Regions from separate parts of the Caulobacter sp. ALps2 genome, predicted to be linked through region 2. Evidence: predicted binding sites of a transcription regulator. Region 2 holds the regulator's gene; each other region holds the start of a gene.
What was found. Region 2 encodes LexA, which represses DNA repair genes until DNA is damaged. Its sites were predicted from a motif close to ATGTTCNCNANNTGTTCT; they were not measured.
Positions count from the first base shown of each region.

Region 1: ssb (single-stranded DNA-binding protein) is a predicted target of LexA. The motif match lies at 1,185-1,202, and genes of this name have one in related genera.
Region 3: uvrA (excinuclease ABC subunit UvrA) is a predicted target of LexA. The motif match lies at 3,403-3,420, and genes of this name have one in related genera.
Region 4: recA (recombinase RecA) is a predicted target of LexA. The motif match lies at 3,974-3,991, and genes of this name have one in related genera.

Region 1 covers NZ_CM178743.1:3,895,289-3,900,675, reverse strand. Annotated here, with positions in the region: partial or broken gene ACW173_RS18515 (transposase) at 109-476, shown strand; gene ssb (single-stranded DNA-binding protein) at 592-1,101, opposite strand; gene ACW173_RS18505 (hypothetical protein) at 1,261-1,662, opposite strand; gene ACW173_RS18500 (hypothetical protein) at 1,684-2,370, opposite strand; gene ACW173_RS18495 (hypothetical protein) at 2,428-5,292, opposite strand; gene pseH (UDP-4-amino-4,6-dideoxy-N-acetyl-beta-L-altrosamine N-acetyltransferase) at 5,372-5,387, opposite strand, start outside.
Region 2 covers NZ_CM178743.1:4,179,933-4,185,319, reverse strand. Annotated here, with positions in the region: gene gltX (glutamate--tRNA ligase) at 1-215, opposite strand, end outside; gene ACW173_RS19755 (ComEC/Rec2 family competence protein) at 444-2,549, shown strand; gene ACW173_RS19750 (isocitrate lyase/PEP mutase family protein) at 2,579-3,334, shown strand; gene lexA (transcriptional repressor LexA) at 3,544-4,251, opposite strand; gene ACW173_RS19740 (class I SAM-dependent methyltransferase) at 4,423-5,244, opposite strand; gene lepB (signal peptidase I) at 5,296-5,387, opposite strand, start outside.
Region 3 covers NZ_CM178743.1:2,884,248-2,889,634, forward strand. Annotated here, with positions in the region: gene ACW173_RS13725 (hypothetical protein) at 1-357, shown strand, start outside; gene uvrA (excinuclease ABC subunit UvrA) at 416-3,325, opposite strand; gene ACW173_RS13735 (hypothetical protein) at 3,568-4,215, shown strand; gene ACW173_RS13740 (hypothetical protein) at 4,324-4,479, shown strand; gene ACW173_RS13745 (DUF1203 domain-containing protein) at 4,490-4,954, opposite strand; gene ACW173_RS13750 (hypothetical protein) at 5,075-5,188, shown strand; gene ACW173_RS13755 (ABC-F family ATP-binding cassette domain-containing protein) at 5,145-5,387, shown strand, end outside.
Region 4 covers NZ_CM178743.1:2,963,096-2,968,482, forward strand. Annotated here, with positions in the region: gene ACW173_RS14120 (nuclear transport factor 2 family protein) at 1-208, shown strand, start outside; gene ACW173_RS14125 (DUF885 domain-containing protein) at 313-2,136, shown strand; gene ACW173_RS14130 (sensor domain-containing phosphodiesterase) at 2,210-3,814, opposite strand; gene recA (recombinase RecA) at 4,096-5,166, shown strand.

The sequences.
Region 1 (5,387 bases), 280 kb from region 2:
CACGACCTCCGCCGCGGCGGCGGCCGAAACCGGCAATCCCTTCACCCTGATCTACCCCTGATTTTTTCCTCCACGCGGAGCTAGAGTCCGCCTCTTGAGAGGACGGACATGAAGCGAGCGAGATTTACGGATGAGCAGATCATCGGGATCCTCCGGGAGAACGAGGCCGGGGCGAAGGCGGGTGATTTGGCCCGCAAGCACGGCGTGTCGGAGGGCGCCATCCACGCCAGGAAGGCCAAGTTCGGCGGGATGAGCGTGTCGGAGGCCTAGCGGCTGAGGGCGCTAGAAGACGAGAACCGGCGGCTCAAATCGCCGTTGACCGGCGCCATGCTCGACAGGGCGGCGTTGAACGAGCCGCTCAAAAAATGGTAGGGCCCGCCGCCATGCGCGAAGGCGTCGCCCATCCGCGGACGGTGTTCGAGATCAGCGAGCGACGGACCTGCTCCATCGTCAAGGCGGACCGCAAGGTGGTGCGCTCTTGGTGGATTTTCCCCACGTTATCGCGGTCGATCTCGAGGCGGCGGATGCAATAAAAAACGGCCGGCTCCAAAGGGAACCGACCGCTATTTACAATTCTAGCCTTGTTCGGCTCTAGAACGGGATTTCGTCGTCCAGGTCAGCCGAGAAGCTCTCGCGCGGACCGCTGGGCTGGCTGCGCTGGCCGCCGCCTCCGAAGCTGGAACCGCCGCCGCCCGAATAGCCACCGCCGTACTCGTCACCGCCGCCGGCCGAGGCGCCCGCGCTGTCGCCGCGACCGCCAAGCATCGTCAGTTCGCCACGGAACTTCTGCAGCACGATCTCGGTCGAGTACTTCTCGACGCCGGTGTTGTCGGTCCACTTGCGGGTCTGGATCGCGCCCTCGATGTAGACCGTCGAGCCCTTGCGCAGGTACTGCTCGGCCACCTTCACCAGGTTGTCGTTGAAGATCACCACGCGGTGCCACTCGGTCTTTTCCTTGCGCTCGCCGCTGGTGCGGTCGCGCCAGGTTTCCGACGTCGCGATGCGGAGATTAGCGACGCGGTCGCCCGAACCGAGGCTGCGGATCTCGGGATCGGCCCCGAGATTGCCCACCAGAATGACCTTGTTGACGCTGCCAGCCATCGCTCGCCCTTGCTCTCGCCCGGCGACCCTCGCGCCGGAATCTGAGGGCGGACGTTAACGAGAGCTTACTTCGGACGCAAGTTTTGTTCTTGCAACGTTCTTGTGGACGGGAAAAAGGACTGTGGAAGGACAAAGCGTCCCTGCCCTCTCGCTCAGGCTCTACTGGGCAGGCTCGCGGCGGATGGCGCCCGGCACGGCCAGGCGGCCGTCGCCAGTGCGCACCAGCGACATGAAGCGCGGGCCCTCATAGGTCTGGCCGACGTAGATGCCTTCTTTTTCGAGGAAGAGGAACGAGCCTTGATAGGCGCCGACCATGCCCTGGCTGTTGGACTGGCCCATGCGGACGAAGCGCATGCGCATTCCCTCCAAGGCGGCGGCGCACAGCTCCATCTGAGCCACGTTACGTTCCACAGGATTGTAGCGGAGCGTGCCGTCCTTGTTGGTGGCCACCTGGAAGCAGACACCCTGCTCGAACGGCGCCTTGGTCTGCTTCTCGCATCCCACGAGCGCGAGGCTGGAGACGGTCAGGATGGCGGCGGCGGCGAGGACGGCGTGCTTCATGGATTACACTTATAAAACCTATCAGCCGTTCGGGATAGAGCAGTTGGGGCCCTGATCAAACGCGGTGTGGAAGCTGCGGTTGTCCGACGAGATCTCGACGCGCCCAGGCACCAGGCGCAGGGTTTCCTCGCCCCAGCGGCCATACGTGGCGCCGCCCGACCGCTCGCAGCGGCCGCCGAACAGCTGCTGGGCGCAGGCGTTCAGGGTGATGTCGCCTGGCAGCCGTCGCCACTCGTTGCCGGCATAGCGCCAGCAGGCGGCGAGCGGGGTGTTGCTCGAGACGTTCGTCGGGTTCGATGGCGCGGACGGGTTCGACGGCGTGGCTACCGGCGGCGCGCTGACGGTCGGGGCCGGCGGCAGCGGGGTCAGAACGGTGCCGGCCTGGTCGGCGGCCGCCAGGGCGCCGGTCTCGTCGACGCCGACGTCCAGGGCGCCGGTGGCGACACCGTTCTTCTTGGCGCATTCGGCCAGGGTGATCTCGCCCGCGAAGGTCCCGCCCACGAAGCAGCGCAGCGGGCGCGCCGGGTCCAGCTTGGAGTCGTCGTCGCGTCCGGTCTCGACGATCAGGCCGCCGCGCGAGGCCGGCGGCTCCTCGGCCGGCTTCTTGTCGTGGCCTGACATCAGGGCCACGGCGATGCCAAGACCGGCCAGCAGCGCGAGCGTCGCGCCGCCGCCGATGATGATCCGTCGATCTTTCAGAAAGTCCATGGTCCCTGGCTACGACGCGTCGATGACGCTTTCAAGCTCGGCGACCTCGGAAAAGGATTAGCCACCGCCCGTTAGGCGGCTCAGGGCTGCTTGATAGTTCGAGATCTGGGCGGTCAGATAGGCCGGCACCGTGCCGTTCGTCTTGCCCGAGCTCGAGCCGTCGTCGCTCTTGATGCCCATGGCGGCGTCGGCGATCTCACGATAGGCGCTGCGGATCGCCGACATGGCGCGGGTGATCACGACATTGGCGTTCTTTCGCCCCGCGTCAGAGGTCAGGTCCAGCTCCGGCGGCAGTTGCAGGCCATACATCGGGCCGCTGCCGTCGGCCGAAACGGTCTTGCCGTCATCGGTCTTGGTGGCGCGCACGACCCCGCCGACCAGACCGATCGACTTCAGCACGTCGGTGCCGCCCTTGCCCGCCACGACCTCGATCGTCGAGGTGTTCGAGGCGGGGCTAATCTTCAGCACGCGGCTGTTGCCGTTCGACACGACCTCGACCTTGGCGCGGTAGCCCGAAGCCTTCTTGACCTTGTCGGCCAGGGTCTCGAGCGTGTCGTTGGCGTCGATCTTGATTGTCGTCAGCGTGCCGCGCTCGCGGGTGCGGATCTGGAAGGTGTCGCCAGCCCGCGCCGCGGTGGCCGAGACGATGCGGTCGGACTGCGAGAAGTCCATCTTGCCGCTGGGCAGGCCGAACAGGTCCAGGCTGGAGGCGCCCGCCGAGGACACCGCGACCGAGGTTGGGGTCGCGTAGCCGTCCTTGCCGGTCAGACGCTGACTCCAGTCGACGGCGCCGGTGCCGACGTTGAGCTGGGCGATGTAGCCGTCCTTGCTGCCGACCGTCGATTGGCCATCCAGATTGGCGCCGGCCGAGCCGACTACCCAGGCGGCGCCGTTCTTGACGTCGAAGCCGGTGACCGTGTCGTCGCCGGCGCCGCCGTAGTAGGTCATCGCGTCGCCGCCGCTGTCGGCGAGATCCAGCGACATGCGGCCGACGAAGGCGTCCATGCCGCCCGACGCGCCGGTCGTTCCACCGCCGATCGACATCGAGCCATTCGCCGTATAGCCGCCGACATAGAGCTGACCGCCGTCGATCTTCAGCCCGACCATCTCGCCCCCCTTCAACGAGCCTAGGTCGCGAACAGCGCCGGCGGTGACGGTGGCGGTCTTGGTGTAGGTGACCGGCACGCTCTGGTACGCGCCGTACTGGTCCAGCTTTGTGACGTTCTCGGTGACGACGTTCGGCGTCACATCGAAGCTGCGAAGCATCGCCTCGCCGTTCTCCTTGGAGCCGACGATGACCTGCGAGCCGTTGACGACAATGTCAGAGACGGAGTCGTTCTCGGCGGTGCCGAACTTCTGGGTGAACAGCGCCTTGGGTTGGCCGCTGGCGTCCGTGGCGAAGGCCGATAGATAGGCGTCATAGCCACCGCTTGGGTCCGTGCCGACCGCGCCCGGCAGATCCGACTTCGCACGACCGCCAACATAGAGGACGCCGTCCGACCCGAAGGCCAGGGCTGTGGCTTCGTCTTCCTGCAGGCCGCCGCGGCGCACCGTCCACTGCTCGTCGCCCTTGGCGTCGTAGCGGGTGACGAAGCTGTCGGTGGTGGTCGAGCTGTCGCCGTTGTTGATCGGGCCGTTCACGGCGCCGGCCAAGCGACCACTGACCGAGCCGGCCACCGCGACGCTGCCGTCGTCAGCGACCGCCAGCGACAAGCCGTTGGCCTCATCGGTCGCGCCTAAGGTGCGAGCGTACAGCAGGTGACCAGCGCTATCATACTTGAGCAGGGCGACGTCGCTCTCGCCCTTGATGACCTGACCGTTGAGGTCGGTCTTGCCGTCGACCTCGGTGGCGACGTCGGCCAACATGTAGATCGAGCCATCCGCGCCGGTCACCGACTTGCGGACACTCGAGATCGTACCTTGCAGGGTTTCGGTGAAGACCTTGCCGCCAGGCGCGCCGGCGTTGGCGCCGCCGTTGGTCCCCGCGGCGCTGTACTTGGTCAGGGTCGTTTCATAGACCCCGTCGTCGGTCAGCGGATCCTTGTCGGGATTGGGATCGCCGGACTTGGTCGTGACATAGACAGCCGGCGCGGTCGTCGGGGCGCTGAAAGTCAACTGCTCGACAGAGTCGCCGTTGATCTTCAGGGCGAAGTCGTCGCCGGTCGCCGGCAGGGTCACGGGCTTACCGTTGACCTGGACTGTACGTTCCTGGCCCGTCGTGCGCTGCAGCGCGAAGGTCGTATTGAACCCGCCCGCCTTCAGCTTGTCGTTCATATAGCTGATGACGTTGGACATGGTCCGGGGCTTCGAGCCCATCTCGGACAGATCCATGGTCACGTCGGTGGTGACGCCAAAGCTTTTCACCGCGACGTTGAACGATACGTTGCCCTGGAACTTGGGCACCTCGTCGTCGATCTGGCCGCTGTAAAGGGTGTCGGTCGTGTAGGAATAGGTCGCTTTCGGGACACCCACGGTCGACTTGTCGCTGGTCATGACCTGACCCGTGGTCAGGCGCATTTGATCCAGCGACAGGTTCTGGACGTAGGTTCCGATCTCGCTCAGACCCTTGCTCAAGGTTGTCTGCAGCTTGGTCAACTCGCCGTCGGTGACCCCCTTCTCGCCGGCGCGAGCGGCCAGGGCCGACAGGGTGTTAAGCGCCTGATAGGTGGCGAATAGCTTCTTGTAGTCGGGGCTGACGCCCTTCAGGGCCGAGGTGTTGGCGCCCTCGTCGAGCAGCTTGCGGCCGCTCAGCGCCGAGCGGACCAGCTCGCTGGCCGGCGTGGCGTCCGCCAGCCAGGGCGCCTTCGGGACAACGGCTTTGGAATTGGAAGCCGAGCTCGTCGTTGCGGACGCGGCGGCCCCCGTCACGCCCGCGCGGGCCTGATAGTAGCTGAGCAGAATGTTCGAATCGAACGAGATCACGGCCAATCCTGTGCGGGACGCAAAGTCCCCCGCTCGTACCTGTGCCAGAGGATCGCTGACGACTCGTTAAGAGTCGCTGTTAAGCGGCGATAAGG
Region 2 (5,387 bases):
AGACCCTCGAAGATGGCCGCGACGGCCGCCTCGGTCGAGCGCTCGCGATCGGTGTCCTCGACGCGAACAAGGAACTTCCCTCCCGTGTGGCGTGCATATAACCAGTTGAACAGCGCAGTGCGGGCGCCGCCGATATGCAGGAAACCGGTGGGCGAGGGCGCGAAGCGCGTGACAACGCCCGTCGTGGAGGGGCCGGTAGGAGTGGGGTTCGACATGGACTTCAGGGCTGCAAGGCTGGACGCCGCGTCGGCGTCGAAAAGCGCCGGCCGCAACGCGGCTTGGGCGGGGCGTCTTAGCATGCCGCTTCCTGCCCGGACTAGCGCTTTTCCGCATCGCGGCGAACTTGGCTTAATCGTCAAAAATACAGTGGTTTCCGAGTGTTAGGCGCGGAAATCGCCGATACTGCGCCGCCGGCGGCCGTAACGCGGGCTTCGTGGCGAGGCCTGTTGGCGCTGATTGGAGCCGAACTACGAGTCAACGAAGCCCGCGCCTTCCCGTGGACGCCCGTGGCGTTCGGCTTGGGCGCCGCGGGCTACCTGGAGGCGGCGCGCGAGCCGTCTCCTTGGTTGCTCGGCGGCGTGGCGCTGGTCCTGACGATCGTCTGGCAGGTGGCGCGAAGGCGCGGTGCGGCGACACTGCTGGTGGTTCTGACCAGCCTGGTGGCCTGTGGGGCAGGGGGAGGCTTCGCCGCCAAGCTCCGCAGCGACCGGGTGGCCGCGCCGGTCATGGCTGGCGAGCGGGTCGTGCGGCGCGTGGAGGGCTTCGTCGTCGACGTTGTCAGTCCCGGCGCGGGCGGGCCGCGCCTGCTGATCGCGCCGGTCGCGGTGTCGGGCCTGGCGCCGGAGCGGACGCCGCGTCGGATCCGGGTGACGATCGGTGAGAACGAGACGCCCGCGCCGGGGCGGAAGGTGCGCCTGCGGGCGATGCTGGGTCCGCCGCCGCCGCCGGCCGCGCCTGGGTCGTACGACTTCGCTCGCGACGCCTGGTTCGATTCGATCGGCGGCGTCGGGTTCATGATTGGCGACTGGGACGCCGCGCGACTGGACCCGCCGCCCCTACGTCTGCGCGTGTCCATGGCGGTCAACGCCTTCCGCTGGAGTCTGGCCCAACGGATCCTGGCGCGGATGGGCCCGAGCAGCGGCGGCATCGGAGCGGCCATGGTCACCGGCCACGAGGCCTGGATCACCGAGGACCAGACCGAGGCCATGCGCGCCTCGGGCTTGGCGCATATCCTCTCCATCTCCGGCCTGCACATGGCCATCGTCGGCGGCTTCGTGTTCGGCGTGGTGCGGCTGGGCGTCGCCGCCTGGCCGTGGCTGGCCTTGCGGGCGCCGGGCAAGAAGATCGCCGCCATCGCTGGCCTGGCCGCCGTGCTGGGCTATCTGGTCATCTCCGGCGCGCCGCCGCCGGCCGAGCGGGCGGCGATCACGGCCAGCGTGGCCTTCCTGGCCATCCTGTTCGACCGGCGGGCCATCACCCTGCACGGCCTGGCCGTCGCGGCCCTGCTGATCCTGGCCCTGAAGCCGGAGACGGCCGGCGAGCCGGGCTTCCAGATGTCGTTCGCCGCCACCGCCGCCCTGGTCGCGCTGGCCGAGGCCTGGCCCCGACCGGTCAAGGAGATCTCGACGCCCTGGTGGATCCGCTGGCCGCAGGCGGGGATCGTCTGGCTGGCCGCCTCGGTGGCGGCCAGCCTGGTGGCGGGCCTGGCCACGGCGCCGTTCGCCATGCAGCACTTCAACCGCGTCGCCGTCTGGGGCCTGCCGGCCAATCTGGCGGTCGCGCCACTGTCGTCGTTCGTGATCATGCCGTTCCTGGCGATCGGCACCTTGCTGGAGCCATTCGGCCTGGGCGCGCCGTTCCTGGCCGTGGCCGGCTGGGGCATCGACGGCATGGTCGGGATCGCCAATGGCTTCGCCGACGCTCATGGCGCGCAGAGGATCGTGGCCAGCGCGCCGCCCCAGGTGTTGGTGGTCGCCTTCCTTGGCCTGATGATCCTGTGCCTGTGGAGAGGCGCCCTGCGCTGGATCGGCGCGCCGCTGGCCCTGGCCGTCGCCCTGTGGCCTCGGCCGGAGGCGCCGGACGCCTGGATCGCCGCCGATGGGGCCACGGCCGCCGTGCGCTCGGGCGACGCGGCGGTGTTGCTGCGCACCGACGCCAAGCGGTTCGGGGCCGAGCTATGGGCCAGGCGGCGCGGCCTGGAGCCGGCGACCTGGAGCCTCTATGCCTGCGACAAGCGGGTCTGCGCCCCGGCCCTGGGCGCGCCGGTGCGGTTGTCCCTAGCCTGGAGCCGGAAGACACCGGACGCCGAGACCCTGTCTGGCATGTGCGTGGCCAGCGAGGTCGTGGTCATCCGAGGTCCCGCGCCGCCGCGCGTGCCGCCGCTGTGCGCCGACGCGGTGCTGCTGGCGGCCGAGGATTTCGCGCGCGGCGGGGCGGCCGAACTCTATCGCCGGCCCGACGGCTGGCGCATCGTCTGGGCTCAGCCCTTGCGGGGCGAGCGGCCCTGGAGCCGTCGCCTGCTGACACCTGATGTCACGAGCGGCGGCTAGGTCTTGCTCCGTCTTCTGGAGAATCCGTGATGTCGAACCCGTTCGCCGCCCGCCGCGCCGCTTTCCGCGCCCTGCATGCCGAGGGCTGTTTCGCCCTGCCCAATCCCTGGGACGCCGGCAGCGCCAAACGCCTGCGGAATCTGGGCTTCAAGGCCCTGGCCTCGACCAGCGCCGGCGCGGCCTGGGCCCTGGGCAAGGACGACGGCCAGATCACCCGTGACGAGGTCATCGACCACCTGCGAATGCTGTGCGCGGCCACCGACCTGCCGGTGAACGCCGACTTCGAAGCCGGCTTCGCCGACACGCCCGAGGGCGTCGGTGAGAGCGTCACCCTGGCCATCCAGGCCGGCGTCGCGGGCCTGTCGATCGAGGACTGGTCCGGCTCGGCGCTCTACGACCCGCCGGTCGCCGTCGCGCGCCTCAAGGCCGCCCGCGCCGCCATCGACGCCTCGGGGCAGGACGTGATCCTGGTCGGCCGCACCGAGGGGTATCTGCGCGGCGTTCGTGACCTGGCCCCGACCGTGGAGCGTCTGAAGGCCTATGCCGAGGCTGGCGCCGATTGCCTGTACGCCCCGGCGGTCACCGCTCCCGAGGAGATCCGGGCCATCGTTCAGGCCGTGGCGCCCAAGCCGGTCAACGTCCTGTTCTGGGGCCCGGACATGTCGGTCGAGAGCCTCGGCGCGTTGGGCGTTCGCCGGGTCAGCACCGGCGCCTCGTTGGCGGCGGCGGCCTGGGCCGGTTTCGACAAGGCGGCCAAGCGGCTGGCGGAGGAGGGGCGGCTGTAGCCTTCCAACTCACCATCCGTCATTCCGGCCCTGAAATGAGGGGATATACCGTTACCGACAAAGCCGGACGCCGGCGCCGGAAGCGGACCTTCCGATCTTCTGTTCGGGGCGGGAATGAAGGCGCTAGATACGAAAAGACCCCGAACCTCGTCTGAGGTCGGGGCCAATTCCAGATGTCGTCTGGGTCCCGGCTTTCGCCGGGGATAAACTCAGTGATATCGGCGGATCAAACCCACCAGCTTGCCCTGCACCTCGACCTGGTCGGGGCCGAAGATGCGGGTCTCGTACTTGGGGTTGGCCGCTTCCAGGGCGATCGAGCCGCCTTTCTTGCGCAGGCGCTTGAGGGTGGCTTCCTCGCCGACCAGAGCGACGACGATCTCGCCCGAGGTGGCGGTGTCGCCCTTCTTGATGATGACGTAGTCGCCGTCGAGGATGCCGGCCTCGATCATCGAGTCGCCCTGCACCTCAAGGACATAGTGCTCGCCATTGCCCAGCATGGCTTCCGGCACCGGCAGGCGCTCGCGTTCGTGCTGGATGGCGTCGATCGGGGTGCCGGCGGCGATCTTGCCCAGGATCGGCAGTTCGCGGCTGTCATTGGCGGGCGCGGCGGACGCGGCCGGAGCGGGCGGGGGCGAGCCGCCGCCTTCGAACACCTGCGGCCGGAAGGCGCCCCGGCCCTTGGGCGGCGCGGCGGTCGTGGCCTGTTGCGGCAGCTTCACCACCTCCAGCGCCCGGGCCCGGTGGGCCAGGCGGCGGATGAAGCCGCGCTCTTCCAGGGCCGTGATCAGCCGGTGAATGCCCGACTTCGAAGCCAGGTCCAGGGCCTCCTTCATCTCGTCGAAGGACGGGGAGACGCCGGTCTCCTTGATCCGCTCGTGGATGAACATCAGCAGTTCGTGCTGCTTGCGGGTGAGCATGTGAACCTCGGCTGGAGCGCGGAACAAACCGCAAACCTTTTGAATGTTCTCTAGGCGTTCCGCGTTAAAGTCAAGTCGAGCGTCGTTCGCCGGAGAAAGGCGAGGAAAATCAATAGCTAGCTTGGCCGGTAGGGTAAATGTCGGCCAGAATCAAAAGCTTAACGAAAGCTTTCAGGCGCGCTTGCGGGCCAGGACGATGTCCTGGTCCTGGATCGGCTGGCGGCGCCACACCCCGAGGGCCTGGTTGATCACGTCCATGCCCAGAGCGTCGTACTGGGCCAGGGCGGTCTCGATGTCGTAGCCGATCACCGCCTCGGGCAGGTCCGGCGTCGCCGTCCAGCAGCCGTCCAGAGGGTGGATGAAGTCGAAGACGATCTGGCTGTTGCCGGTGTTCCCGCGCGATTCCTCGTCCAGCAGGTACCAGGAGACGATGCTGATGCCGCCGGGCTTGAGCACGCGGACGATCTCGCGGGCGAACTGGGCCTGGTCGGCGGCCAGCAGGTGGGTGAAGACCGACCCCAGAAACACGTAGTCGAAGCTGGCGTCAGGATACGGGAAGACGAATGCGCTGGCGGGCTGCGACCCGGCCGGATTGTACCGGTCGCTGTGCATGTCTGCGTGGGTGAACGTGAAGCGCGGGTCGCCGACGGCCAGGTTGGCTTGGCACCAGGCGATGGCCTGGGCCATCACGTCGAAGCCGGCGTAGCGGCCGTTCTCGTCCAGATAGTCGACCAACGGGGCGGCGGCGCGACCGATGCCGCAGCCGACGTCGAGGATAGCGTGATGGGGCCGCAGACCGGCCTCGAGGAACAGCTGCTTGAACTGCTGGCCCACGCGCACGTAGTCGGCGTCGGCGGCGCCGACCAGATGCCACATCTCTTGAGGCGCGGCGACGGCGTCCGGGCCGCCCGTCAGGGCGCGGCGAACGCGGCCCAGGACCGGACGCAGCGACGCTGGCGTCACCTTGCGTAGCGTCGTCAGGAGGGCCTGCATCCGATTCCCCGTCAATCCGAAGTGGCGCGGACCCTAGCGGGGGTTGTGAGATCAGCCAACCTTGGGCGCCGGGAGGGCCTTAAGGGTGCGGTCCAGGCGCAGGCCGTGGCCGTTCCACGAGAACAGCACCCGCTCGGCGCGGC
Region 3 (5,387 bases), 1.3 Mb from region 2:
GTCACGCTGTTCAAATCGATGCCTCAGACCGAGGGCCTCTTCTGGCCGTTGCTGGGCGCCTATCTGCTGGCCGCGGTGATGAGCGTGATCGTGGTGCTGCTGATCTGGACCATCGTCTCGGCCATCGGCCTGATCGCCTCGGGCGACTTCGCCGCCACCGGCAAGATGATGCGCGCCGACACCAGCTCGCTGCAGGCCTATTTCACGCCGGCCGGCATCGTCCAGGCGCTGTTCTCGGGCCTGATCTCTGTGCTGACCACCCTGATCGTCTTCGGCCCGGCCCCGAGCGTCTATCGTGAACTCAAGGCGCGCGAGAGCGGGGGCTCCAGCGAGAGCGGCGGCAACGGCGGCTGGTAGCCGTCGGGAAGATCCAAAGAAGAAGCCCCGGAGATCGTTCTCCGGGGCTTTTCTGTTTCTAGGCCCGCTTGGCTTTCTTCAGCTCGGCCACCCGCGCCTTGCGGCGCTCCTCGTGGCGATCCAGCAGCTCCTTGAGGTAGCGGCCGGTCCAGCTGGCCTCGACCTTGGCCACGTCCTGGGGCGAGCCGGTCGCGACGATCTCGCCGCCGCCATCGCCGCCCTCGGGACCGAAGTCGATCAGCCAGTCGGCGGTCTTCACCACGTCCAGGTTATGCTCGATGACCACCACGGTGTTGCCCTGGTCGGCCAGCTCGTGCAGCACCTCGAGCAGCTTCTTGGTGTCCTCGAAGTGCAGGCCGGTGGTCGGCTCGTCCAGGATGTACAGCGTCCGGCCGGTTGCCCGGCGCGACAGCTCCTTGGACAGCTTCACCCGCTGGGCCTCGCCGCCCGACAGGGTCGTGGCCTGCTGGCCGACCTTGATGTAGCTGAGACCGACGCGCTTGAGGGTCTCCATCTTGTCGCGGATCGGCGGCACGGCCTTGAAGAAGTCGGCGGCCTCCTCGACGGTCATGTCCAGGACGTCGGCGATCGTCTTGCCCTTGAACAGCACGTCCAGGGTTTCGCGGTTGTAGCGCTTGCCCTTGCAGATATCGCAGGTGACGTAGACGTCCGGCAGGAAGTGCATCTCGATCTTGATGACGCCGTCGCCCTGGCAGGCCTCGCAGCGGCCGCCCTTGACGTTGAAGCTGAAGCGACCCGGGCCGTAGCCGCGCGCCTTGCTCTCGGGCAGGCCCGCGAACCAGTCGCGGATCGGACCAAACGCGCCGGTATAGGTCGCCGGGTTCGAGCGCGGGGTGCGGCCGATCGGGCTCTGGTCGATGTCGATGACCTTGTCGAACTGCTCCAGACCCTCGATCCGCTCGTGCGGGGCGGGGGCGTCGCTGGCGTTGTTCAGGCGGCGCGCGGCGGCCTTGTACAGGGTCTCGATCGTGAAGGTCGACTTGCCGCCGCCCGACACGCCGGTGATGCAGGTGAAGGTCCCGACCGGGATCTCGGCCGTGACGTTCTTGAGGTTGTTGCCGGTGGCGCCAATGACCCGCAGCATCTTCTTCTTGTTGATCGGCCGGCGCTGTTCGGGCACCTCGATCTCGCGCGCGCCGGTCAGGTACATGCCCGTGACGCTCTTGGGATTGGCCATGATGTCGGCCGGCTTGCCCTCGGCGACGATCTCGCCGCCATGGACGCCGGCGGCCGGGCCCATGTCGATCACGTAGTCGGCGGTGAGGATCGCCTCCTCGTCATGCTCGACGACCAGCACCGAATTGCCCAGGTCCCGCAGGCCCTGCAGCGAGGTCAGCAGGCGGGTGTTGTCGCGTTGGTGCAGGCCGATCGACGGCTCGTCCAGCACATAGAGCACGCCGGTCAGGCCCGAGCCGATCTGGCTGGCCAGGCGGATGCGCTGGCTCTCGCCGCCCGACAGGGTGCCCGAGCCGCGCGACAGGTTCAGATAGTCGAGGCCGACATCGACCAGGAACCGCAGGCGATCATTGATCTCCTTCAGGATCCGCCGGGCGATCTCCATCTGCTTGTCGGTCAGCTTGCCTTCCAGGCTCGCGAACCAGTCGCGGGCCGGACGGATGGCCAGCATCGAGACCTCGGCGATGTCCATGGCGTCGATCTTGACGGCCAGGGCTTCGGGCTTCAGGCGCTTGCCGTGGCAGGTCTCGCAGGGCGTGTCGGATTGATAGCGGCCCAACTCTTCGCGGACCCAGCTGGAGTCCGTCTCACGCCAGCGGCGTTCCAGGTTCGGCAGCACGCCCTCGAAGGGCTTCTCGACCTCGTACTTGCGCGCGTTGTCGTCGTAGATGAACTTGATCTTGGTCCCCTTGGACCCGTTCAGCACTACGTCGCGCGCGTCGGGCGACAGCTTGTACCAGGCCTCGTCCATCGAGAAGCCGTAGTGGCGCGCCAGGGCTTGCAGGGTCTGAGTGTAGAGCGGCGACGGACCCTTGGCCCAAGGCGCGACCGCGCCCTTGTGCAGGCTCTTGTCCTTGTCGGGGATCACCAGGTCGGCGTCGAAGGCCAGCTTGGCGCCCAGGCCGTCGCAGACCGGGCAGGCGCCCGCCGGATTGTTGAACGAGAACAGGCGCGGCTCGATCTCGGCGATCGTGAAGCCGCTGACGGGGCAGGCGAAGCGTTCCGAGAACAGGATGCGCTTCGGCTCCTTCTCGCCTTCCTCGATATTGGCGAACTCGGCGACGGCGAGGCCATCGGCCAGGCGCAAGGCCTGCTCGATGGAGTCCGCCAGCCGCTGTTCCATGTCGGGCTTGGTCACCACGCGGTCCACGACCACGTCGATGTCGTGCTTGAACTTCTTGTCGAGAGCCGGGGCGTCCTCGATCGGATAGTATTCGCCGTCGATCTTCAGCCGCTGGAAGCCGGCCTTCTGCCACTCGGCGATCTCCTTCCGGTACTCGCCCTTGCGGTCGCGAACGACGGGGGCCAGCAGGTAGAGACGCGTGCCTTCGGGCAGGGCGGTGATCTTGTCGACCATCTGGCTGATGGTCTGGCTTTCGATCGGCAGGCCGGTGGCGGGCGAGTAAGGAACCCCGACCCGCGCCCACAGCAGGCGCATGTAGTCGTGGATCTCGGTCACCGTGCCGACGGTCGAGCGCGGGTTACGCGACGTGGTCTTCTGCTCGATCGAGATCGCCGGCGACAGGCCCTCGATAAGGTCGACGTCGGGCTTGCTCATCAGCTCCAGGAACTGACGCGCGTAGGCCGACAGGCTTTCCACATAGCGACGCTGGCCCTCGGCATAGATCGTGTCGAAGGCCAGGGACGACTTGCCCGAGCCCGACAGGCCAGTCAGCACGACCAGCTCGCCACGCGGGATGTCGACGCTGACGTTCTTGAGGTTATGCTCACGGGCGCCGCGAACGCGGATGAAGTTCAGTTGCTCAGCCATGTTTTCCGGAACGTTGGGCCGCCCGATTGGTGGCGGCGCAGCGGCTATATGTAGGGCTCGAAGCGCGAATTAACACAAGAACAAGATGCGAACAAATGTCGCGCGTGCGAGGGGCTGTTTCTGCTGACAGCGGATGTCAGCAGCGGCGCCGCCAATAGGGCGCCGGAAGGCCTCGAAAGCGGCGCCATTCGCGCGCGTCGTCCCTTCCCAGCTTAACCAGAGGTGGCGGGATGGGGCGGGGCGTGTGGACCAGGCGATGGCTCGCCGCCTCGGGCGGGGTGCTGGTCAACGGCCTGATCCTGGGCGCGCTGGTGCTGATCGAGGAGCCGCCGCCGCCACTGGAAGAGCCGCCGGTGATCGTCCTGGAGCTGGAGAGGCCGCGGAAGCGGGCCTCGCCACATCGCCAGGCGGCGGCCGGAGCGCGATCGGCGGCTCGGGCGGCGCCGGCCTCGACGGCGACATCGGAAGGCGAGGGGCCGCCGGCCGTCGCGCTGTCGGCGCCGTCCGCGCCTGTTGTCGATCCTGAGTGGAGAGTCGACCCCAAGGTCGTCGGCCGCTGGCGGTTGCTGGAAGGCAATGCCTCGATGGGAACCGGCCGGCTCAAGCGCGCGTGCCTTGGCCTCGGCAACGAGCACATGACGCCGGAGGAGAAGGAGGCCTGCTACAACGGCTGGGGGCGCAAGGCCGACAAGCGGCCGTCGCCCTCCTTCATCGGCCCGATCGACGAGCGGAAGTGGGAGATTCCCGAACCCAAGCCGCCGGAACGCTTCGACGAACCGCGCGGGCAGCGCTGCCGCGACTACCGCCGGGGCCGCACGCCCGGCTTTGCCGAGCGCAACCTCTCCACCGGCGGCCCGCCACCCAGGCTAAGCGAGGGCGGCTGCTTCTGACCTTGACCGTTCGTACTCCCTAAACCCTGTTTGGAAGCGGGTTCTTCAGTCCACGCATGATTAAACCGCCACCATCGGGCGGGGGCTCGACGTCAGAAGGACCGAGCCATGGCCAAGAAGGCCGAAAGCGGAAAGCAGGAAGCCAAGCAGGACGCGTTCGACGCGTTGAAGGGCGCCAAGCCGCGCTCGATCATCATCGACATGATGGTCTTCTGCGGCGGGATCGGCTCGCTGGTCTGGGTCCTGCGGAACATGGCGCCCTAGGGGCGGTTCACTAGGCCCGGTCGATCCGCGCCGCGTAGCAGCCCCACTTGGCGTAGTGGGCGTGCAGGTAGGCGATCTTGTCGTCCTCGAACAATCTCGCGATCAAGGCGTCGGCCCGAGCGCCCTCGACGATATCGGCGGCCAGCATCATGCCGTCGGCGTCGAAGGCTCGCAGCGCCAGCAGGCGGCGCTGAAGGGCCGGCGGCATCGTGTCGACCATGGCGACGGGCTGGACATTCTCACGGACAAAGATGGCGTGGCTGGCGCGGAACGGCGTCTGGGCCGGCTGGTGCTCGTAATTGACCAGGATCAGGGTCTCGCCCGGCTCGGCGTCATCCAGGCTGACCCGGCAGGGAAAGCCTCGCGCGACATCGGCGATGACGCGGCGCGCGCCGTGCGCGGCCAGGGCTTCGTCGTCCATCGCGAACAGCGGGGCGAACGGTTCGGCGGGCAGGCTGGTGACGGCGTAGGCCATGGGGAACTCCTCTGTTGAGGTGGTTCTCGCGCCGGCCGCCCGGACGCGACACCCGATCCTTGCGGTCCGGCTCAGCTTGCGAAGCCGCGTTCGCGGGCGTAGAAGCCCGGCTCCCAACCGATGGAGGCTCCCATGATCAGCAAGCCGGAAGACCGCTTCGTCCTTCCTGTTTCCCTGACCGTGGGTTCGTATGTCCTTCGTCACTCTGGATGCCGTTTCCGCCGCCACGCCTGACGGCCGGCTGCTCTTCGAAAATCTGAACCTGTCCATCGGGGCCGAGCGCATCGGCCTCGTCGGGCGTAACGGCGCGGGCAAGTCGACCTTGCTGGCGCTGATCGCCGGCGCGCGTCCGCCGCTGGCCGGGACCGTCACGCGGACGGGGACGGTCGCGACCCTGGACCAGACGCCGGACGTCTCCGCAGGCGCGCGTCTG
Region 4 (5,387 bases), 1.2 Mb from region 2:
CCAGTTCGCCGACCGAGATTTCATCGCCTATGTCCGCACGACCGAGCGGATCGACCTGGACGCCGATGGCAATCGCGCCGCCGAGCGCGGCCGCTGGGTCGGCTTGTCGAAGGACGCGGCCGAGCAGTCGGGGACCTACCTGGCCACCTGGAAGAAGGTCACCGGCCAGTGGGTGATCGAGAACGAGCTGTTCGTGACGCTTGCCTAGCCAATCATCGCTGGATTTCGGCGCATGACTCGGAATTAATTTCGCCAAACTCGGGCAGGGGGCTTAACCCTTCGCCTCCAATTCGGCTCCTGGGAGGGAAAGCCTTGCTCAATCGTCGCCATATGATGTTCGCCACCGCCGCCGCGGGTTTCGCCGCCACGGGCGGTTCGCCGACCCTGGCCCTGGCCCGCGAGGGTGAAGTCGCCAAGCTGAACGCCCTGTTCGACGACATCATGGCCAAGCAGTTGCGCCAATCGCCCGAGACGGCGACCGGCCTTGGCCTCGACAGCGGCGACCTGGCCTGGACCAAGGACCTGCTGACCGACCGCTCGTTCGCCGCCATCGAGGCCGGCAAGGCCCAGACCGCCCAGCAGCTGGCCGCCCTGCGCGCCATCGACCGCCGCGCCCTGAAGGGCATGGACGCGGCCAATTACGACACCGTCGAGTTCGTGCTGGCCGTCCAGGACGAGGGCAACAAGAAGTTCACGTATGGCGGCGGCGGTTCGGGCGCGCCCTATGTGCTGAGCCAGCTGACCGGCAGCTACCAGCAGATGCCGGACTTCCTGGACACCCAGCACGGCATCGAGACCAAGGCCGACGCCGACGCCTACCTGTCGCGGATGGAGGGCTTCGCTCGCCTGATGGATCAGGAAACCGCCATCGCCAAGCAGGACATGGCCGACGGCGTGATCCCGCCCGACTTCATCATCGACAAGACCCTGGTCCAGATGAAGGCCTTCGCCGACACCCCGACGCCCGACGCGCCGCTGGTCAAGTCGATCGCCCGCCGCACCAAGGAAAAGAACATCGCCGGCGACTGGGCCGGGGAGGCCTCGAAGATCTATGAAGGCTCCGTCCTGCCGGCGCTGAAGCGCCAGATCGCCTTGATGGAAAGCGTCCGCGGCAAGGCCGTGCACGACGCTGGCTGCTGGCGCCTGAAGGACGGCGGCGACTACTACGCCACCTCGCTGAAGAACTACACGACCTCGGACCTGAAGCCCGAAGAGATCCACCAGCTGGGCCTGGATCTGGTCAAGTCGATCAACGCCGAGGCCGACAAGATCTTCAAGAGCATCGGCATGACCAAGGGCACGGTCGGCGAGCGCATGGCCGAGCTGGGCAAGGACATCTACGAGAACACCGACGCGGCCAAGGAACAGCTGATCAAGGACCTGAACGTCAAGGCGGCCTGGATCCAGAAGCAGCTTCCGGCCTATTTCGGCGCGCTACCGAAGGCTCCGCTTGAAATCCGCCGCGTGCCCAAGGCCATCGAGGCCGGCGCGCCGGGGGGCTACTACAACTCGCCTTCGCTGGATGGTAAGCGCCCGGGCATCTACTGGATCAACCTGCGCGACACCAAGGAGCAGGCCAAGTACACCCTGACCACCTTGACGGTGCACGAGGGGGTCCCGGGCCACCACCTGCAGCTGTCGATCTCGAACGAGGCCAAGGGCCTGCCCATGATCCGCAAGATCATCGGCTTCTCTGGCTACACCGAGGGCTGGGCGCTCTATTCCGAGCAACTGGCCGTCGAGATGGGCATCTACAAGACCGACCCGCGCGGCCACATTGGCATGCTGCACGACGCCCTGTTCCGCGCCGTGCGCCTGGTGGTCGACACCGGCATGCACCACAAGAAGTGGAGCCGCGAGCAGGCCGTGAAGTACATGGCCGAGACCATGGGCGACGAGGAAAGCGGCTCGATCACCGAGATCGAACGCTACGTCGTGTGGCCGGGCCAGGCCTGCAGCTACATGATCGGCAAGATCGTCTGGCTGCGCGTCCGCGAAAAGGCCAAGAAGGCGCTCGGCAAGAAGTTCGACATCCGCGAGTTCCACGACGCGGGTCTGCTCTCGGGCATGACCCCGCTGACCACCCTGGAGCGCGTGATCGACGACTACATCGTCAGCAAGGGCGGCAAGGCCTAGTCGTCCATAAAGCCACCGTCATCCCGCGAACAGGTCGCGGGATGACGGTGTATTTCACCGAGACGCGTGAGGCCTATCCCCAGCTGTCCGAAGCGCCCGCGCGGCGCGCCACGGCCTTGGTCGGCGCGCTGGGGCGCAGGGCCGGGGCGGGCCTGTCGGCCGGCTTGCCGTACAGCCAGCCCTGGGCGAAGTCGACGCCCGCGGCGCGGACGATCTCCTCGACCTCGACGGTTTCGACCATCTCGGCCACCGTGCGGATCTTCAGGTCCTTGCACAGCTCGACCAGCCGGCGCACCAGCGCCCCGTCGCGACCGTTGTCGGCCAACTCGCGGACGTAGCGGCCGTCGATCTTCACGATATCCAGCGACAGCTGCTGCAGATAGGCGAACGAGGACGAGCCCGCGCCGAAGTCGTCCAGACACACCAGCGAGCCCATGCCGCGCAGGCTCTGGATGTGCTGGTTGGCGGTGGTCAGGTTGTCGATGGCGCAGGTCTCGGTGATCTCGAAGATCAGCCGACCCTTGGCCTCGTCGTGCTTGGCCAGCAGCCGGCCGACATGGTCGACGAAGGCGTCGTTGCCGATCGTGCGGCCCGAGACGTTCACCGCCAGGCGCAGCTTGCGCTCCTGTTCGTTGGCCAGTTTCTTGACCGCCATCTCCACGATCGCGTGGTCCAGCTCCTCGATCAGGTCGAATTCCTCGGCCATCCGGATCAGGGCGAACGGACTGCCGCCATCCTCGAAACGGACAAGGGCCTCGTGGTGATGGGCCAGGCCCGTCGCCAGCGACACCACCGGCTGGTAGGCCAGGGTGAAGCGGCGCTGGCTGACCGCCACGCCCAGGGCGCCGGCGCGGGCCAGGGTGCGCTTGACCGAGCGGTTCATCGCCTCCGACAGGGTCATCGGCGGCATGTCCTTCAGGCCCTCGCGCAGGAAGTCGTCGAGAGCGTAGCGCAGGGCCCGCATGGCGCGGGCGCCGCCGCCGGCTTCCACCGGCACGACGTGGGCGCTGGCCTCGGCGCTGACCATGCGGGTCAGGCGCTTGACCATGTTCTCGGGCCGGTCGTCGCGCTGGCGCAGAAGAGCGAAACGGTCGGGCGACAGGCGGGTGGCGGCCGAGCCGCCGTGCGACTCGGCGCGGACGGCGCTGGCGACGCGGACGTCCAGGGCCTGGGCCTCGCTGGGCGTCAGGCCCTCGCGCATGGCGCCGAGGCCGGCGAACTCGACCATGGCCAGTTCCAGCTCGAGGCCGGTGACGCGGGCGGCCTCGAACAGGCCCTGGGCGATATCGTCGAACGACTCGCGCGGCTGCAGGCTGTCGGCGGTGAGGGGAGGGCCGGCCGACTGGGCGGCGGTGACCGAGCAGGAGATGCGGCCTTCGTTCTCCGGCAGGGCGCGCAGGATGACCCGGACGCAGAGCTCCTCAGGCCCGGCCAGGCGCAGTACGACAGGGCCGCGGCGGATGCCGTCGTCGGCGCAGCTGATCATGGCCTCCATCAGCGGACGGTCGTCGGCGTGGAACAGGTCGGACCAGGCCTGGCCCATCAAGCCGGCCTCGCTTTTACCCATGACCTTCTGCGCGGCGCCCAACGCCAGGCGCACGCGTCCGCTCTGCAGCTCGACGAGAAGATCGGCGCTGGCGAACGCCAGGCCCAGAAGGCGACGCGGATCGATGGACAAGTCGGCAGTCCCCCCAGAGAACCGGGCCCCCAAAACAGGTGGCCAAGCTGGCATGACGGGACTTAAAGAGCGGTTTCGGCCAGGGGCGGGCGATGTTTTATCCGGTCCGATGGGGTGCGGCATTATGACCTACGACAGAAACGGTCGTTTCTTGACGTGAGAACATCTTGCGAACCTGGAACAAAGCATGTACGCCTTAGTCATGTTCCACAGGTCGTTGGAGCACGGCGCGGGAAGCGCCGATCTGGCGGCCGGAATCATGGGATAGAGGGCGGATCAACATGACAAGTCAGGCGGCATTGAAACTCGTGGGCAAGGAAGAAGGCGACAAGCAGCGCGCTCTGGAAGCGGCGCTCACCCAGATCGACCGGGCATTCGGCAAGGGCTCGGTCATGAAGCTGGGCGAGAAGGGCAAGGTCGAGATGGAATCCGTCTCCACCGGCTCGCTGGGTCTCGACATCGCCCTGGGCATCGGCGGCCTGCCCAAGGGACGCATCATCGAGGTCTATGGTCCGGAAAGCTCGGGTAAGACGACCCTGGCCCTGCATGTGGTGGCCGAGGTCCAGAAGGCCGGCGGCACCGCCGCCTTCGTCGACGCCGAGCACGCGCTGGATCCGTCCTACGCCTTCAAGCTGGGCGTCAATCTCGACAACCTGCTGGTGGCCCAGCCCGACAACGGCGAGCAGGCCCTGGAGATCACCGACACCCTCGTGCGCTCGGGCGCCGTGGACATCGTCGTGATCGACTCCGTGGCGGCCCTGACGCCGAAGGCCGAAATCGAAGGCGAGATGGGCGACAGCCTGCCGGGCCTGCAAGCCCGTCTGATGAGCCAGGCGCTGCGCAAGCTGACCGCCTCGATCAACAAGGCCAACACCATCGTCATCTTCATCAACCAGATCCGTCACAAGATCGGGGTGATGTACGGCAGCCCGGAGACGACCACGGGCGGCAACGCGCTGAAGTTCTACGCCTCGGTGCGTCTGGACATCCGTCGCACGGGTTCGGTGAAGGTCCGTGACGAGATCATCGGCAACAACGTCCGCGTCAAGGTGGTCAAGAACAAGGTGGCCCCGCCGTTCCGCGAGGTCGAGTTCGACATCATGTACGGGGAAGGCATCTCCAAGCTGGGCGAAGTCATCGACCTGGGCGTCAAGGCCGGGATCATCGACAAGGCCGGCTCGTGGTTCTCGTACGGCAGCCAGCGCATCGGCCAGGGCCGCGACAATGTCCGCGAGTTCCTGAAGACCAACCCCGACATCGCCGCTTCCATCGAGGCCGCCGTCCGTAAGTCGTCGCAGAAGATCGAGGAAGAGCTCCTGGTCGGCGGCCCGGAAGAGGGCGACGAGGAATAGGCCTCAAGGTTTCGCGGCCCTCGCCCGACCCCGGGCGTCCCCGCCTTCAACACGCTCGCGGCCGGACCGCCGCGAGGGCCGCGATTGCAGGCCGCCTGGACCCCATGCCAGGCGGCCTCTTCTTTGATCCTCCCCGAAAAGGGGAGATGGCGCGAAGCGCCGGAGGGGAAGAGCAGGGCGGCTCAAACAAACCTCGTCATCCCGCGCTTCATGCGCGGGAC